One region of the Mesorhizobium sp. ANAO-SY3R2 genome, then DNA from elsewhere that is predicted to be linked to it. Evidence: predicted binding sites of a transcription regulator. Region 1 holds the regulator's gene; each other region holds the start of a gene.
The links. The regulator PhoB, encoded in region 1, activates phosphate uptake and scavenging genes when phosphate is short. The targets are predictions, from matches to a motif close to TGTCATNNANCTGTCAT.

Region 1 (2,265 bases):
GCCAGTCGCCGCTGCCGCGGACATTCTCGCACTCCATCGACGCGATGGCGCAACTGGTGATGGCGCAGGTGCGCGGCGTCGTCGAACTCTATGTCGCGCGCCAGGCCGAGGGCCTGAAGGAACTGCGCGCCGACGACCAGAAGATCGACATCCAATATACGGCCGTGTTCCGCGAGCTCCTGACCTACATGATGGAGGATCCGCGCAACATCACTCCCTGCACGCATCTGCTGTTCTGCGCCAAGAACCTCGAGCGCATCGGCGACCATGTCACCAACATCGCCGAGAACGCCTATTTCGTGGTGACGGGCACGCAGTTGCCGTTGAACCGCCCGAAGGTCGACGAAACCACTTCAATGGTTCCGAACGCTTGAATTCGGCAGCGCCGCGCGTCCGCCTGGACGTGCAATGGACGCTGCAGCACGTTGAAGCTGCGCATGGCTCCGGGTCATGTGCCAAGAAAGAGGACAGCCGATGATCGCCCCCAAGGTCATGGTCGTCGAGGATGAAGAGCCGCTGGGCGTGCTGCTTCGCTACAATCTCGAGTCCGAAGGTTACCAGGTCGAAGTCGTCACCCGTGGCGACGAGGCCGAAATCCGGCTTCAGGAGAACGTGCCGGACCTGCTCGTACTCGACTGGATGGTGCCGGCGATATCAGGCATCGAGCTCTGCCGCCGGCTCCGGATGCGGCCCGAGACGGAACGTCTGCCGATCATCATGCTGACGGCGCGCGGCGAAGAGAGCGATAGGGTGCGCGGGCTGTCGACCGGCGCCGACGACTATCTGGTCAAGCCCTTCTCGACGCCGGAGTTCATGGCGCGGGTCAAGGCGCTGCTGCGCCGGGCCAAGCCTGAGGTGCTGTCGTCGGTGCTCAAGGTCGGCGACATCGTACTCGACCGTGAATCGCACCGGGTCTACCGCAAGAAGAGTGAAATCAAGCTCGGGCCGACCGAATTCCGCCTGCTCGAATTCATGATGCGGCATCCGGGCCGGGTGTTCTCGCGCGGCCAATTGCTCGACAATGTCTGGGGCGAGACGATCTATATCGACGAGCGCACCGTGGACGTGCATGTCGGGCGGTTGCGCAAGGCGGTCAACACCGGCCGCATGCCCGACGTCATCCGCACCATCCGCGGCGCCGGCTACGCCATCCGCGAGGATTAGGCTTCGGCGACGTCGGTGCGGCGCGGAGCCGCTGCGGGCGCGAAGATCTCCTGGTCGACATAGAGCAGGGCGCGCTTGGTGCAACCTTCCTTGATGAGCGGGACCTCGTCCGGCTCGGTGTCGAAGGAGATCGCCTTGGAATGCACGCCGCCGGCCGTCTTGGCCAGCGCCGCGCGCAGATGCGGTTCCATCAGGTCGAAGGCGGTCGCGCCGACGCCGACGAAGGCGAGCGGTGCCGGATCGAACAGGGCGAACATCGAGCCGAGGCCGAAGCCGATGGCCTCGCCGGCCTTGCGGAAGGCCTGGCGCTCGGGCCCGTCATGGTCGCGCGCGGCGTCGGCGAGGGCCTTGATGTCCGCATCGGAGAGGTCGGCGAGGGGCTCGGCATTCTCGTCGCCCAGCCTGGCATTGCGCCAGATGGCGTAGTTGCCGGCATAGGCCTCGATGCAGCCGCGCCGGCCGCAGCGGCACAGCGCGCCATCGGGACGGTGGATCATGTGGCCGAACTCGCCGCCCGACGACAGCGTGCCGGTGAACAGTTCGCCCTTGATAACGAGCCCCATGCCGATGCCGTGCGACAGCAGGATGGCGATGAAGTCGTCGCGATAGCGTTCGGGATTCCGCCAGCGCAGCGCCTCGGCGATCATGTTGCAGTCGTTCTCGACCGTCACAGGCACGCCGAACTCCTCTTCCAGCCTGTCGGCGAAGGGGATGTCGTCATGCGGCGTGATCGGCGACCACAGGAGCTTGCGTGAGCCGGAATCGGTGATGCCCTGGACGGCCAGCCCGATGCGCAGGACCCGCCCCTCCGCCGGATCGACGCGGCGCACCAGCCGGCGCACCATGCCGACGCACTCCTCGACCAGCGCCTCGGCCGACATTTTCTGGGTCGAAAGCTTGGCGCTGTCCTCGACGATGGTGTTGCCGGCATAGTCGATGACGGCTGCGGAGAGATGGTTCAGCGACAGCACGACGGCGACGATGGCCGCGGCCTTCGGGTCGAGCGCCAGCGCCACCTGCGGTCGACCCCGCTTCATCGATGCCGGCTCGCCGCTCTTGGCCTCGGCGAGGATGCCCTCGGCGATGAGGTCGGAGGAGATG
Region 2 (2,265 bases), 1.9 Mb from region 1:
AAACAGTTTTACGCGATCGCCCAGCTCATTGGCCAATGCCTCAAGCTTCTCTATGCGGGTGCCGTGCAGGCCGACGATGGCGCCCTGCTTGTGCAGGATGCGGGCGATTTCCTCGCCGATGCCACCGGATGCGCCGGTGACGAGTGCCTTGCGGCCGGTCAGGTCGAGCATGTTTCCAATCCCTTTCAGAGCACACCCTTCACACGGGTGGGGTCATTTGAGTTGTTCAGGCGAGTGCGGCGATTGCCGCATCCACGTCTGCCGGGCTGTTGACCGCAGCGGTCGCGATTTCCTTGTTGATGCGGCGGGCGAGCCCCGACAGCACCTTGCCGGCGCCCACTTCATAAAGCGTGGTGACGCCATTGTTGCCGAACCACTCGACGGTCTCAGCCCAGCGGACGCGGCCCGTCACCTGCTCGACGAGGCGAGCGGCGATCTCTTCGGGATCGGTGATCGGCTGAACAGAGACATTGGCCACCACCGGCACCACCGGCACGTTCTTCTTCACGCTGGCCAGCGCCTCGCGCATCTTTTCCGCAGCGGGCGCCATCAGCGCCGAATGGAACGGGGCGGAGACCTGCAGCATCAGCGCGCGCTTGGCGCCCTTTTCGGTGCAGAGCTTGGCGGCACGCTCGACCGCTGCCTTCTCGCCGGAGATCACCAACTGGCCGCCGCCATTGTCGTTGGCGATCTGGCAGACCGAACCTTCGGCCGCCTCAGCGCAGGCCGCGTCGACATCCGGCTGCTCGAGCCCGATGATCGCAGCCATCGCACCCAGCCCTGCGGGTACCGCCGCCTGCATGGCGTTGCCGCGGATGCGCAGCAGGCGCGCCGCGTCGGCCACCGATACGAAACCGGCTGCGGCGAGCGCGGAATATTCGCCGAGCGAATGGCCGGCGACATAGGAAACCTTGTCCTTGAGCGAGAAGCCGCGCGATTCGAGTGCCCTGAGCGCTGCGATCGACACCGCCATCAGCGCCGGCTGGGCATTAGCCGTCAGCGTCAGCGTCTCCTCGGGACCTTCCCAGATCAGTTTGGACAGCTTTTCGCCGAGCGCGTCATCGACTTCCTCGAAAACGCGGCGCGCCTCGGGGAATGCGTCGGCCAGATCCTTGCCCATGCCCACGGCCTGGCTGCCCTGCCCTGGAAAAGTAAATGCGATGGCCATTTTTGGTCTCCCGGCTCTTTGCTGGCTGTGCCTCTGGCGCAATGCATGCAGCCAAGTCAAGTCTTGAGCGTCTTCCGGCCCGGTGGGCGCAATTAATCACAGAAGATTAATCCGAAACACGCATTGTTGCCTCCTGCTTCTCAATTTTGCCATAAGCACCCGGTTTTCGGTGACAGTTTCGTGACAGTTGCGTGACACGCCTGTCCAGCCGTCGGGGATATTGAGTTGGCAAATGTCGTAGCAGGCCGCGAGGCCGCGATTCAGGATGAGGGGAACGAGGCTGCCATAGCCCTCGGCCAACGTGCCTATACCTTGCGCGTGCTGCGTTCGGTGATGGTCACGCTCACAGTTTCGGCAGTTCTGGTGTTCGCGGTCGAGCTCATCGCGCGCGGCTCGTTTGCCGATACGATCAACTTCTTCCATCAGCCGTTCAAGCCGAGCTGGACGACCGTGGCACTGTTTGCCCTGCTGCTCGTCGGCCTCGACGCGCTGCTCGGCCGCCCGCACCATGGCCTGCTGATCGTAGCACCAGTGACGCTCGTGCTCGCCTTCGTCGGCCACCAGAAGTCGCTCTATCTCGGCGATCCGCTCTACCCGACCGATTTTCTCTATATCAGGCAGATTCTGGAGCTCATGCCGCTGCTCGTACGCGAGCGGCCGCTTGCCGGCCTCGGCATCGCCGTCGGCCTCGTCGCCGGCATTGCCCTGCTGATCTATGCTTGGCGCCACTGGCGTCGCCGCGTGCCCGTGATGACGTTTTGGGCGCGCATTTCGCGCCTTGCGATCGCCATTCCCGCGCTCGCCTTCTTCGTCTCGATCATGGACTACGCGACCTTCTCGTGGACACGCGACCGCCTCCAGATCATCCCGATGATGTGGGACCAGAAGGAGAACTACGCCTCCAACGGCTTCGCCATCGCCTTTGCGCTCAACGTGCCGATGGCCAAGGTCAAGGCACCCCAAGGCTATTCCGACAAAGCGATCGACGCCATCGCCAGACCCGAACCGGCCGTCGCCGCGCTACCCGAGGAAAAGCCCGACGTCATCATCGTGATGAGCGAATCGTTCTGGGATCCGATGCGGCTGCCCGGCGTGTC
Region 3 (2,265 bases), 1.8 Mb from region 1:
CCACCTCGGCCTTGCTCTCGACTGTTGGCACCACCTTCTTGTCGACGCGCTTGGAGATCGGCCGGGCCTCGCTGGTCGAACTTACGACCTTCCAGGCATTGCCGTCGCGCTCGAGCAGCAGGTCGATCAGCCCGAGATGCGAGCCCCAGAAGCCACCCATCACGCCCGGCTTGCCGTTGATCGTGCCCTTGGCGTTGTCGACGCCCGCGACACCGTCGAATTTCGGCCCGGGGAAGTCGAGATGGCTGTGGCCGGTGACGATGGCGTCGATGCCGTCAACGCCGGCAAGCAGGATGGAGGCGTTTTCCAGATACTCGCCGGGCTGCGGCGTGCCCATGCCGGAGTGCGACAGCGCCACGATGATCTCGGCACCCTCTTCTTTCATCTGTGGCACCCAGGCCTGCGCCGTCTTGACGATGTCGCGGGTCATTGCCTTGCCGTTCAGATGCCGGGAATCCCAGGTCATGACCTGCGGCGGCACGAAGCCGATGAGGCCGATGCGGATCGGATGTTCGGCACCCGAGCCATCCTTCACCTTCTTGTCGAGGATGACGTAGGGTTTCAGGAACAGCTCGTCCTTGGTGGCATCGGCGGCGAGTTGGCCCTTGGTCAGGTTTGCGCAAACGAACGGGAAATTCGCCCCGTTGAGCACCTTGAACATATAGTCGAGGCCGTAGTTGAATTCGTGGTTGCCGAGCGTAGAGCAGTCATAGCCCAGCGTGTTCATCGCCTTGATGACCGGATGAACATCGCCGTCCTTCATGCCGCGCTGATAGGCCATGTAATCGCCCATCGGGTTGCCCTGGAGAAAATCGCCATTGTCGAGCAGGATCGAGTTCGTCGCCTCGGCACGGATCGCATCGATGATCGAGGCCGTGCGCGCCACGCCCATCGTGTCGTTCGGCTTGTCGGCGTAGTAGTCGTAAGGAAAGACGTGGACGTGCAGGTCGGTCGTTTCCATGATGCGCAGATGGGCCTGATTGGCCTGAGCGCGAGCCGAATACGGATGCAGCATGACCAGCGCACTGGCGGCAGCAGAGCCTGCAAGGAAAGAACGGCGAGTTATCGGGTGAAGCATGCTGGACATTTCCATTCTCCGCGAAAAGAACTGACAGTATTTATCCGGCGTCCCAAAGATCAAATCTTGCGCCAAATTGCGTGCGAGTCCAGCCCGAGTCGCGTGACAACCGCGCGACAAGCTGTGGGGAATGCATTGGTCCAGAAAATTTGCGACCAATTCTGGCGCGCTGGTGTCGCCGATGGACAAAGCTCGCCGCCCGTTGCAGCCTAGGTTTATCGCGGTCTGAAGACATGACGAGGTGCGACATGGGCGATCTCGACGATGAGGGGCCGGCGCAATACGCCTCCCCTCCCTGCTTCATGCATGAACTCGACCCGGAATTTCGCGCGATGCCCGCGCCGGAATGGCCCGAGGTCCGACGCTGGCGCAAGGCCGAACGCGCAAGGCTCATCGAAGGGCGGCTGGAGATTTCGGCCGATGCCCGCGCGGCAATGGCGGGATTGATCGCTGCGGGCCTCGACCAGATCATAGGCGATATGCACGGCAAAATGGTCAGCCTCTACTGGCCGTTCCGCGGCGAGCCGGACCTCAGGTCATGGTTGGCTTCAGTGAATGCCCGTGGCGGCAAGACCGCGCTGCCGATCGCAATCGAATTGGGCCGCCCGCTGATCTTCCGGGCCTATGCGCCTGGTGACAAGCTCGAACGCGGCGTCTGGAACATCCCCATCCCGGCCGCAGGGCCCGAGGTAATCCCCGACATCGTCATTGCACCATTGGTCGGATTCGAAGCCCAAGGTTACCGGCTTGGCTATGGCGGCGGCTTCTTCGACCGCACCCTGGCAGCATTGCCGCGCAGGGCCCTGGTCATTGGCGTGGGCTATGAGGTTGCGCGCATTCCGACGATCTATCCGCAGCCGCACGACATCCCGATGGACAGGATCGTGACCGAGGCCGGTGTTATCAACTGATATCGGAATGCTTGCCGCTCAAGCCAATTCCGGCCGCATGCCCATGGCGGTACGGTCGACAATCTCGCGCAGGGCGAAGGACGAGTTGATCTTGGTCACATGCGGCATCGCCGACAGCCATTCCTTGTGAATGCGCTCATAGTCCGGCAGGTCGCGCGCAGCGATGCGCAGGATATAGTCGTATTCGCCCGACATCAGATGGCATGACAGGATGTTGGGGCAGCGCTTCACCGCGACCTCGAAGTCCGACAGCGTCCTTTCGAACTGTCCCGACAG

Region 2: ABSY17_RS17555 (LTA synthase family protein) is a predicted target of PhoB. The motif match lies at 1,349-1,365, and genes of this name have one in related genera.
Region 3: ABSY17_RS14335 (bifunctional 2',3'-cyclic-nucleotide 2'-phosphodiesterase/3'-nucleotidase) is a predicted target of PhoB. The motif match lies at 1,181-1,197, and genes of this name have one in related genera.

Annotation. Positions count from the first base shown of each region.
Region 1 is NZ_CP159955.1:205,393-207,657, forward strand. Features, by position in the region: gene phoU (phosphate signaling complex protein PhoU) at 1-374, shown strand, start outside; gene phoB (phosphate regulon transcriptional regulator PhoB) at 475-1,164, shown strand; gene ABSY17_RS05775 (ROK family protein) at 1,161-2,265, opposite strand, start outside.
Region 2 is NZ_CP159955.1:2,601,349-2,603,613, forward strand. Features, by position in the region: gene fabG (3-oxoacyl-[acyl-carrier-protein] reductase) at 1-171, opposite strand, end outside; gene fabD (ACP S-malonyltransferase) at 227-1,168, opposite strand; gene ABSY17_RS17555 (LTA synthase family protein) at 1,502-2,265, shown strand, end outside.
Region 3 is NZ_CP159955.1:1,971,085-1,973,349, forward strand. Features, by position in the region: gene ABSY17_RS14335 (bifunctional 2',3'-cyclic-nucleotide 2'-phosphodiesterase/3'-nucleotidase) at 1-1,087, opposite strand, end outside; gene ABSY17_RS14340 (5-formyltetrahydrofolate cyclo-ligase) at 1,327-1,989, shown strand; gene ABSY17_RS14345 (Lrp/AsnC family transcriptional regulator) at 2,008-2,265, opposite strand, start outside.